DNA from 3 places in the Streptomyces sp. NBC_00400 genome. Region 1 is predicted to be linked to each of the others. Evidence: riboswitches for the same ligand, from Rfam matches in the RefSeq annotation. Region 1 holds a riboswitch; each other region holds the start of a gene.
What was found. Region 1 has a riboswitch for glycine ahead of gcvP (aminomethyl-transferring glycine dehydrogenase). Riboswitches for the same ligand answer to the same signal wherever they lie in the genome.

Region 1 (3,266 bases):
GGCCTGACCGGCTCGGTGGGGCTGGCCGGCGCCAAGATGCTGGCGAAGATCGCGTCCGAGGCGGCCAAGCCGAACGGTCTGGTGGTGATCGAGCCCGGTACCGAACGCGAGCTGCTGGGCCCGATGACGGTGCGGACACTGCCCGGGGTGGGGCCCGCGACGGCCGAGACGCTGCGCCGGGCCGGGATCCACACCGTCGCGGAGACCGCGGAGGCCGGGGAGGCCGAGCTGGTGCGGCTGCTGGGCAAGGCGCACGGTGCCGGGCTGTATGCGATGGCGCTGGGCCGGGACGACCGGCCGGTGGTGGCCGAGCGGGACGCGAAGTCCATCTCGGTCGAGGACACCTTCGAGGTCGATCTGACCGACCGGACGCGGGTACGGAGCGAGGTGCTGCGGCTGGCGGACCGCTGTGTGGAGCGGCTGCGGTCCGCCGGGCGCTCCGGGCGGACGGTGGTCATCAAGGTGCGCAACTACGACTTCTCGACCCTGACCCGCTCCGAGACGCTCCGTGGGCCCACCGACGACCCCGCGGTGATACGGGAGGCCGCCGTGCGGCTGCTGGAGATGGTGGACACCACCGGCGGGGTCCGGCTGCTGGGCGTAGGGGTCAGCGGCCTGGCCGACTTCACACAGGAGGATCTGTTCGCCCAGTTCGCGACGGAGCGCGAGGCGAAGGAGGCGGAGAAGGCCGCGAGAGCGGCGGCGGAGCTGTCCGGTGGCGCGGCGGCGGCTCGGGAGGCCGAGGAGGAGCGGCCTCGGCGCTGGCATCCCGGACTGGACGTGGTGCACGACGAGTACGGCGCGGGCTGGGTGCAGGGGAGCGGGGTGGGGAGGGTGACCGTGCGCTTCGAAACGCCGTGGTCCGCACCGGGGAGGGTGCGGACCTTTGCTGTGGAGGATCCGGCGCTGCGGCCGGGGGAGCCCCTGCCGCTGGTGGGCGGGGGACCGGCGGACGGTCAGTCGTCCGAGCCGGCGATCCTGCCGAAGTCCTTGTCACCGGAGCCGGGCGAGGACACCGGGTCGGATGTCGGGGAGGAGATATCCAGTCGGTAGTGGTGATAGAGCTGAAGTTCCTGCTCAGGGGAGAGATGGCGGCCGACGCCGAAGTCCGGCGCGTCCTTGATCAGCTTGCGGTCGTAAGGAATGTGCAGGCCCTCACCGACCATCTTGCTGGGTTCGAGGGGGACGAACGCGTCCCGGCTGAAGAGTCCGGTGCGCACGGCCGCCCACTCCGGTTCCCCCGTCGCGTCGTCGAGATACACCTCGTCGATCGTGCCTATTTTGGCGCCGTTACGGTCGAACGCTTTGCGGCCGATCAGGCTCCGGGGATCGATATCGGTTTGCACGGTCCCTCCAATTGGTCGCAACTGCCCTCTGACAACAACCAAACGGCACATTTCATGCCCTGGCCACTCGAAGGATCCTTCGAGTGCCGCGCTGGTAGGCTGGCCAATGGCCGCAGACCCCGTGCGGGAGAGTCCTTTGCCGTTCGCGGCGAGGGCGCCGAAGGAGCAAATCCTCCCCGGAATCTCTCAGGCACACGTACCGCGTGGGCGAGGTCACTCTGGAAAGCAGGGCGGGCCGCGGAAGGCACACCTCCGGGACCCCTCCTCACCGACGGTGAAAGCCGGGCCGCTTCGCGCGGGCCGGTGAAGCTCTCAGGTTGAGATGACAGAGGGGGAGGCCGTCCGGGCACCCGCGCCGTGGTGCCCCTCGTAGGTCGCACGACCAGGAGGCCCCCGCAGATGACCACCAATCGCATCTCCTTGACCGAGCTGGAAAGCGGCACTCCCTTCGAGCACCGGCACATCGGTCCCGACCACGAGGCGCAGGCCAAGATGCTCGCGCACATCGGGTTCGGATCGCTGGACGAGCTCACCGCCACCGCCGTGCCCGATGTCATCAAGAGTGCCGAGGCGCTCGGCCTGCCGCAGGCCCGTACCGAGGCCGAGGTGCTGCAGGAGCTGCACGGCCTCGCGGACCGCAACCAGGTGCTGGCGTCCATGATCGGACTCGGCTACTACGGCACGTTCACCCCGCCGGTGATCCTGCGCAATGTCATGGAGAACCCGGCCTGGTACACGGCCTACACGCCCTACCAGCCGGAGATCTCGCAGGGCCGCCTCGAGGCGCTGCTCAACTTCCAGACGATGGTCGCCGACCTGACCGGTCTGCCCACCTCCGGCTCCTCGCTGCTGGACGAGGGCACCGCGGCCGCCGAGGCGATGGCGCTCTCCCGCCGGGTCGGCAAGGTCAAGCAGGGCGTCTTCCTGGTCGACGCCGACTGTCTGCCGCAGACCATCGCCGTGATCGAGACCCGTGCGGAGCCCACCGGCGTCGAGGTCGTGGTCGCCGACCTGTCCGACGGCATCCCGGCCGGGATCGCCGAGCGCGGGGTGTTCGGTGTGCTGCTGCAGTACCCCGGCGCCTCCGGTGCGGTCCGCGACCCGCGCGCCGTCATCGAGCAGGCCCACGAGCTGGGCGCGGTCGTCACCGTCGCCGCCGATCTGCTCGCCCTGACGCTGCTGACCTCGCCCGGCGAGCTCGGCGCGGACATCGCCGTCGGCACCACCCAGCGCTTCGGCGTCCCGATGGGCTTCGGCGGACCGCACGCCGGCTTCATGGCCGTCCGCGACCAGTTCGCCCGCAGCCTGCCCGGCCGCCTGGTGGGCGTCTCCGTCGACGCCGACGGCAACAAGGCCTACCGCCTCGCACTGCAGACGCGCGAGCAGCACATCCGCCGGGAGAAGGCCACCAGCAACATCTGCACCGCGCAGGTGCTGCTCGCCGTCATGGCCGGCATGTACGCGGTCTACCACGGCCCCGAGGGTCTGCGGACGATCGCCCGGCGCACCCACCGCTACGCCGCGGTCCTCGCCGAGGGCCTGCGGGCCGGCGGGGTGGAGATCGTGCACGGCGCGTACTTCGACACGCTGACCGCGCGGGTGCCCGGCCGGGCCGCCGAGGTCGTGGCTGCCGCTCGCGAGGCCGGCGTCAACCTCCGGCAGGTCGACGCCGACCTCGTCGGCATCGCGTGCGACGAGACCACCGGGCGCGCGCAGCTGGCCGGCGTCTGGGGCGCCTTCGGGGTGCACGGCGACGTCGAGCAGCTGGACGCGGCCGCCGCCGAGGCGCTGCCGCAGGACCTGCTGCGCGGCGACGACTACCTCGCCCACCCGGTCTTCCACCAGTACCGCTCCGAGACCGCGATGCTGCGCTACCTGCGCACCCTCGCGGACAAGGACTACGCACTGGACCGCGGCATG
Region 2 (3,266 bases), 510 kb from region 1:
CGACGACCTCGCCCAGGAGACGTTTCTCCGTGCCCTCACCGGTCTGCCGAGATTCGCCGGCCGCTCCTGTGCCCGTACCTGGCTGCTGTCGATCGCCCGCCGGGTGGTGATCGACCGCTACCGGTCTGCCGCCGCCCGTCCGCGCATCGCCGATGTCGACGACTGGCAGGCGGTCGCGGAACGCCGCCAGCCCAGCGGACTGCCGGGCTTCGACGACGGTCTGGCACTGACCGAGCTGCTGGAGGCGCTGGACGGCGAACGGCGCGAGGCATTCGTGCTCACCCAGTTGGTCGGAATGCCGTACGCGGACGCGGCGGCGATCGTGGGCTGTCCCATCGGCACGGTCCGCTCCCGGGTGGCCCGTGCCCGCGCCGACCTCACCGGCTGGCTGAGGTCCGCCGAGCGGTGCGCACGACGCCCTCAGGCGGTTGCGGCGTGACCCATCCCGGTTCCGGGTGATCACTGTGTTGCCGGTGCGCCGCCCCGTACGGCGGATGGCGCCCCTCCCGGGGTGGCGTACCGGCAGTTCCCGAAGATTCATGGACCGCAGCCGTTCGCTATGTGCCCGGCTCCGGAGCCCCCTCCATAGTTTCCCCACGGAAATAGTTGCCGCATGGCAGTTTTACGTGCGGTCATCGGGTAGGTGAGGGCGTGACGGCATGACGGGGAGATCAGGGAGGAGTAGCCATGGCAATGGCAGCGGCGCAGGCCCACATCTCGGTGAAGCGCTCGGACAGGGGCGCCGCATGTGAGGCTGCTCGGTCGGCTGTGCCGCAGGTGGAGGAGGCCCAGCGCGTTGCCCCGCAGGATGCGCGTCGCCTGTCGAAGCTGTTCTTCGAGCAGCTGTCGGACCTGGAGGAAGGCACCCCGGAGTACCAGTACGCGCGCAACACGCTCATCGAGATGAACCTGTCGCTGGTGCGCTATGTAGCGCGCCGATTCCGCAGCCGCGGGCAGGAGATGGAAGACATCATGCAGGTCGGGACGATCGGTCTGATCAAGGCCATCGACCGCTTCGATGTGTCGCGCGAGAACGAGTTCACCACCTTCGCCATCCCCTACATCACCGGCGAGATCAAGCGGTTCTTCCGTGACACGACCTGGTCCGTGCATGTCCCGCGGCGTCTGCAGGAGTTGCGTGTGGACCTTGCCCGCGCTCGCGAAGAGCTCGAAGGGCGTGGCAATCCCGAGCCGTCCGTCGCCGACTTCGCGGTTCACCTGGGGCTCGGGGAGGAGGAGGTCATCGAGGGGCTGGTCGCCTGCAACGGTTACGACGCAGGCTCCCTCGACCGGCCCATCGAAGCGGGTGGCAGCAAGCAGCAGACCGGCCTCGTCGCCGACCTGATAGGCAACGAAGACCCCGCTCTCGCACTGGCCGAGGACCTTCAGGCCCTCAAGCCGCACCTCGCCCAGCTGGACGAGCGTGCGCGCACTCTCCTCGAACTGCGCTTCGGCTCGGAGATGACACAGACCGAGATCGGCGAGGAAATGGGCCTGTCCCAGATGCACGTCTCCCGTCTCCTCACCCGCACATACGCCACCCTGCGCGAAAGCCTCCTCGCCGAGGCATAGCCAAGGACTTGCTTGCACGGTATGCGGACAGCGGCGTCCCCGCCAGCGTACAAAGTGCCATTTCTCCAGGTCAGGGCCGCGTCGTGCGGGCGAGTGCACGGCGACGGGCCCGCTGCGGACAGCTCTTGACGGCGGCGTGCCGATCACCGCACGGTGCGGCGAACCACAACAGAAAAGACCACCGACGATTCTGCGCGGGAGAGCCCACACCCCAGTGGCGTGGCGCCGAAGGAGCAAATCCTCCCCGGAAACTCTCAGGCCTCGTTACCGCGCAGTGGAGGTGGACTCTGGAAAGCAGGCGCTGATGCGCCTCGCCCACGGTGCAAGCCGCGCTCGTCGCGGTGAAGCTCTCAGGCCCATGACAGAGGGGGAGGCTCACTCGATCGCGTGCCCCGTCCGACGGTGCGCGCCAGGCCCGAGGAGTCTCCATGGTGCACCCTGACTCGCACCCCGACACCCCGTCCCACCGGTCACTCGCCGCACGGGAGCGGACCGCGCCCTTCTCCGTACGCCACATCGGACCGGGCGCCGAAGAGCTGTCCACGACGCTCTCCCACCTCGGCTTCGGTTCCCGGCTCGCACTGATCGACGCCGCGGTGCCCGGCCCACGGCGCGACCGCCGCGGGCTGCGGCCGCCCGCCCCGGCGTCCGAGGCCCGGACCGAAGCCGAGCTGCGCGCCCGTCTCCACCTGCACAAGACGCTCTGCACACCGCACGGCGGGGGAGGGCCCGGCGTCGGCCCCGTGGCCGTGTATGAGCACTTGGTGCCGCATCCGCCCTCACACCCGATCCACCCGGACCCCGCCCAAGCGAGGGCGGAGGCCGGAATGCGGCGGTCTACCCCCTGACGACGGCCGGCCGCAACAAGTACCGGCCTCCGGACCGCCGGGCCGACGGTGCACGCGGCGACCGCCATCCCGTCTGCTCCTGCTCGACGATCGACGCCTACGAGAGCTGAACGCCGCGCAGGTCAGCGGTGCTTCGGCCGGCGGCGCGCCGCTCGCTTCGCCACAGCACCCTGCGCCCTGCCCTTCCCTGCCCACGGGCCCGCACCGCTCGTTCCGCACCGGCTGACCCCGCCCCGGCTCCACCTTCCCTCCTCCCCTCCTCCGCGGAGGGGCGGGCTGCCGGGGCAGCTCCTCGCGGCGCAGGCGGTCGCCCTTCGCGGGGCCACGTCGTCGGCGTTCCGGGACCGGCAGGAACGCGCGCTCCGCGGTGCCCGGATCCTCGCCGGGCGGCTCCTCGCCGATGACGTGGCCGAGACCGGTGCCCGGGTGGTCACCGGCTCGACCGAGACGCCGCTCGTGCTCATCGATCTCGCGCATTCCGTGCTGGACGCCGGACGGGCCGGGGAGCGTCTTCGTTCGCTCGGCATCAGGCCGAACACCGCGGGGGAGCACGGCCTTTTCCTCGGCACCACGGCACTGGCCGGCCGCGGATTTGATGACGCCTCCTTCCGCTAGCTCGCCGACGTGATCGCCCGAGCGCTCCTGCACCCACCTCACGTCGCCGAAGTGGCCGAACTCGACGATCGAGTAGCCCGCTTGACGACACGTCATCCCATAGCCGCCTGCGTAGAAGCCCCTCAAGCCCACCAAGCCCACCAGGAAGAGGAGTAACCCCCCATGAGTCAGCACCAGTTCGACGTTCTCGTCATCGGCGGCGGCCCCGGCGGCTACGTCGCCGCCATCCGC
Region 3 (3,266 bases), 5.0 Mb from region 1:
GGCAGACCGGCCGCCTCGTGATGCCCCTCCCGGCACAATTCGGCCACCGCGGGAGGCGGCAGCGGGACGCCGACCGCACCGTCCGGGTTGACCGCGATACCGATGCGCGGGGGCAGCCCGCGGGCGAACTCCCGGGCCGGGGCGACGGTGAAGGACATATGCGCGCCGACCACCCGCAAGAACTCCTGCTCGGAGCTGTAGACCGGGACATAGGCCGCACCGTCGAGCTCGACGGTGGGCAGATCGAGGCCGCGGGTACCGGGACCCGCGCTCTCCGGTCCGCCGCCGTTGGGCAGCGGCACCCAGACCCTGCTGCGGCCCAGTACCTCGACGATCCGGCCACCGGCGCCCGGGTGTCCGACCGAGGCGGCCAGCACCTCTTCGAGCTCGTTCGCCGGCCACGCCAGCTGCGGTATCCCCTGCTCCGGAAATGTCATGTGCACCCACCCGTTCCAAACCGCGCCATCTGGCCAAAGACCCTAGACGAGAAGGCGTACGGAGGGACCCCCGGGGCACGGTGCCCGTGCGCCCGGTCGCCGCTGTCAGTCGAAGCCGACGGTCTCCAGGGTGCTCGCCGCCCGCCGGTCGAGCAGGACGGCCGAGGCGCAGCCCTTCGGCAGCCGGGCCGACTCCGCCGCGCCGACCAGCCGGCCCACCGCCCCGCGGTGCCGCGCGAAGGCGTACCCCGACACCCCGCGTCCCCGCGACTCCTGGCCGGACAGTGCCACCTCGGGCGGCACATCGAGCAGCACCAGATGCAGCCCGCGTCCGCCGCGCACCGCCGAACGCGCGAGCCAGCCGCGCACCCACGCCAGGGTGCCGCAGTCGTGCACCACCACACTGCCCCCCGAGCGCAGCGCACGGCCCAGCGTCAGGTAGTGGGCGGCCCGGACCAGCGGACGGTAGAGGGCGTACGGCAGCCGGCGCAGCCGGCCGCGCTCCCAGCGCTCGCGGACGTCCTGCGAATCGATGCGGTGCACCACGGCGCCGTGGGCGTCCAGCGGCGGTACGACCCGGTGCATCAGGGTGCTCTTGCCGCTGCCCGGGAGACCGGAGACCACCACCAGGTCACCGGCCGGGAACCGCAGCTCGGCGGCGCCCCTCGCCCGTCCGCGGCCCCGGAGGTCCACGATTTCGGCGCCGCGCCCCGGCCGGACGACGGGCCGCGGCGGCCGGCCGGCCCGGGACCCGGCGGCGGGCGGCACCGCGGGCGAGGTGGCGGACGGCACCACAGGCGCGGTGGCCCCGGGCGCGGCGGCCGGAGGCACGACGCCTGAAGTGGCCCCGAATGCCGCTTCGCTGTGCACGCGATCGTCCTCCCCGTCCGGTTCTGTTCCGGTTCGAGTCCGTCCCTACCCGCAGAGTGTCAAGAAAAGGTAATGCCCATCAAGGTTATTGTCCGATCTGCCCACGTCACGGGCGGGGCGACGGTGGGGGCTCCTCTATCGGGCGATCCCGTGCAATGATGTGGCCGCCACGTGCACATCTCGTCTCACCCGTGCACCGCCAACTCCATACCGGCCGTTTGAACCCGCGCGGGAGAGTCCCCGGCCGCCATGGCGGGGCGCCGAAGGAGCAAGTCCTCCCTTGAATCTCTCAGGCCCCTATACCGCGCAGGCGAGGCAGATCTGAAAAGCGAGCCGCAGCCCGGCCCACGGGGCGGCTCCACCCAAGGTGCAAACCGGGTCCGTTCGCGGGATCCCGGTGAACCTCTCAGGTTCCGATGACAGATGGGGAGAACGTCTTGTCACCCCTGCCTGGGAGCCCGGAACCATGACTGATGCCCCCCGCCGTACTGCGCTGGACGCCACCCATCGTGCGCTCGGCGCCACCATGACCGACTTCGCCGGCTGGGACATGCCGCTGCGCTACAGCAGCGAGCGTGACGAACATGTCGCCGTCCGTACCCGCGCCGGCCTGTTCGACCTCTCCCACATGGGCGAGATCACCGTCACCGGCCCGCAGGCCGCCGACCTCCTCGACTACGCGCTGGTGGGCAACATCGGCGGGGTCAAGACCGGCCGCGCCCGCTACACCATGATCTGCGAGGCCGGGGGCGGCATCCTCGACGACCTGATCGTCTACCGCCTGGCCGACCAGGAGTACATGGTCGTCGCCAACGCCTCCAACGCCCAGGTGGTGCTGGATGCGCTGACCGCGCGGGCGGGCGGCTTCGACGCCGCGATCCGCGACGACCGGGACGCCTACGCGCTGCTCGCGGTGCAGGGTCCGCAGTCGCCCGGGATCCTCAAGAAGGTCACCGACGCCGACCTGGACGGCCTGAAGTATTACGCGGGCCTGCCCGGCACCGTCGCCGGCGTGGAGGCACTGATCGCCCGTACCGGCTACACCGGCGAGGACGGCTTCGAGCTGTTCGTCCGGCCGGCCGACGCGGTCGCCCTCTGGGAGGCGCTGACCGAGGCCGGCAAGGACGCCGGTCTGGTGCCGTGCGGCCTGTCCTGCCGGGACACCCTGCGCCTGGAGGCGGGCATGCCGCTGTACGGGCACGAGCTGACGACCTCGACCACCCCGTTCGACGCGGGCCTGGGCCGGGTCGTGAAGTTCGAGAAGACGACCAACGACGGCGACTTCGTCGGCCGCAGTGCACTGGCGGAGGCCGCCGAGCGCGCCGAGACGAACCCGCCGCGCAAGCTGGTCGGCCTGACCGCCACGGGCCGCCGGGTCCCGCGCGCCGGCTACCCGGTCGTCGCGGCCGACGGCACGGTCATCGGTGAGGTCACCTCCGGGGCCCCCTCTCCCACCCTCGGCAAGCCGGTCGCCATCGCCTACGTCGACGCCGCCTACGCCACACCGGGCACCGAGGGTGTGTGCGTGGACATCCGTGGAAGCCATGAGCCGTACGAGGTCACCGCTCTGCCCTTCTACAAGCGGCAGAAGCAGTAGCTCACCCGCGGCGGACCCGGCAGCGGTGCGCACCCGTGCGTTTCACTGTGCAAGACCCTCCCCCTCGGCGTCACCAGGGGCGACCCCCTTCACGACCACACCCTCGCGTACAGGAGAATCGAGCCATGAGCAACCCCCAGCAGCTGCGCTACAGCAAGGAGCACGAGTGGCTGTCGGGCGCCGAGGAAGGCGTCTCGACGGTCGGCATCACCGAGCACGCGGCCAACGCGCTCGGCGACGTCGTCTACGTGCAGCTTCCCGAGGTCGGTGCCACGGTCGCGGCGGGCGAGACCTGCGGCGAGCTGGAGTCGACCAAGTCGGTCAGCGATCTCTACTCGCCCGTCGACGGTGAGATCACCGAG

Region 2: linked by a shared signal. The riboswitch ahead of OHS81_RS34560 (hypothetical protein) and the one ahead of gcvP (aminomethyl-transferring glycine dehydrogenase) in region 1 are both predicted to bind glycine.
Region 3: linked by a shared signal. The riboswitch ahead of gcvT (glycine cleavage system aminomethyltransferase GcvT) and the one ahead of gcvP (aminomethyl-transferring glycine dehydrogenase) in region 1 are both predicted to bind glycine.

The regions. Positions count from the first base shown of each region.
Region 1 is NZ_CP107940.1:7,368,660-7,371,925, forward strand. It holds gene OHS81_RS32345 (DNA polymerase IV) at 1-1,053, shown strand, start outside; gene OHS81_RS32350 (PRC-barrel domain-containing protein) at 957-1,346, opposite strand; glycine riboswitch at 1,461-1,558, shown strand; glycine riboswitch at 1,559-1,685, shown strand; gene gcvP (aminomethyl-transferring glycine dehydrogenase) at 1,746-3,266, shown strand, end outside.
Region 2 is NZ_CP107940.1:7,882,697-7,885,962, forward strand. It holds gene OHS81_RS34550 (sigma-70 family RNA polymerase sigma factor) at 1-439, shown strand, start outside; gene OHS81_RS34555 (SigB/SigF/SigG family RNA polymerase sigma factor) at 694-1,572, shown strand; glycine riboswitch at 1,758-1,852, shown strand; glycine riboswitch at 1,853-1,944, shown strand; gene OHS81_RS34560 (hypothetical protein) at 2,001-2,420, shown strand; gene OHS81_RS34565 (hypothetical protein) at 2,469-3,035, shown strand; gene OHS81_RS34570 (FAD-dependent oxidoreductase) at 3,198-3,266, shown strand, end outside.
Region 3 is NZ_CP107940.1:2,382,810-2,386,075, forward strand. It holds gene OHS81_RS10360 (enhanced serine sensitivity protein SseB) at 1-437, opposite strand, end outside; gene OHS81_RS10365 (AAA family ATPase) at 543-1,205, opposite strand; glycine riboswitch at 1,527-1,622, shown strand; gene gcvT (glycine cleavage system aminomethyltransferase GcvT) at 1,774-2,904, shown strand; gene gcvH (glycine cleavage system protein GcvH) at 3,030-3,266, shown strand, end outside.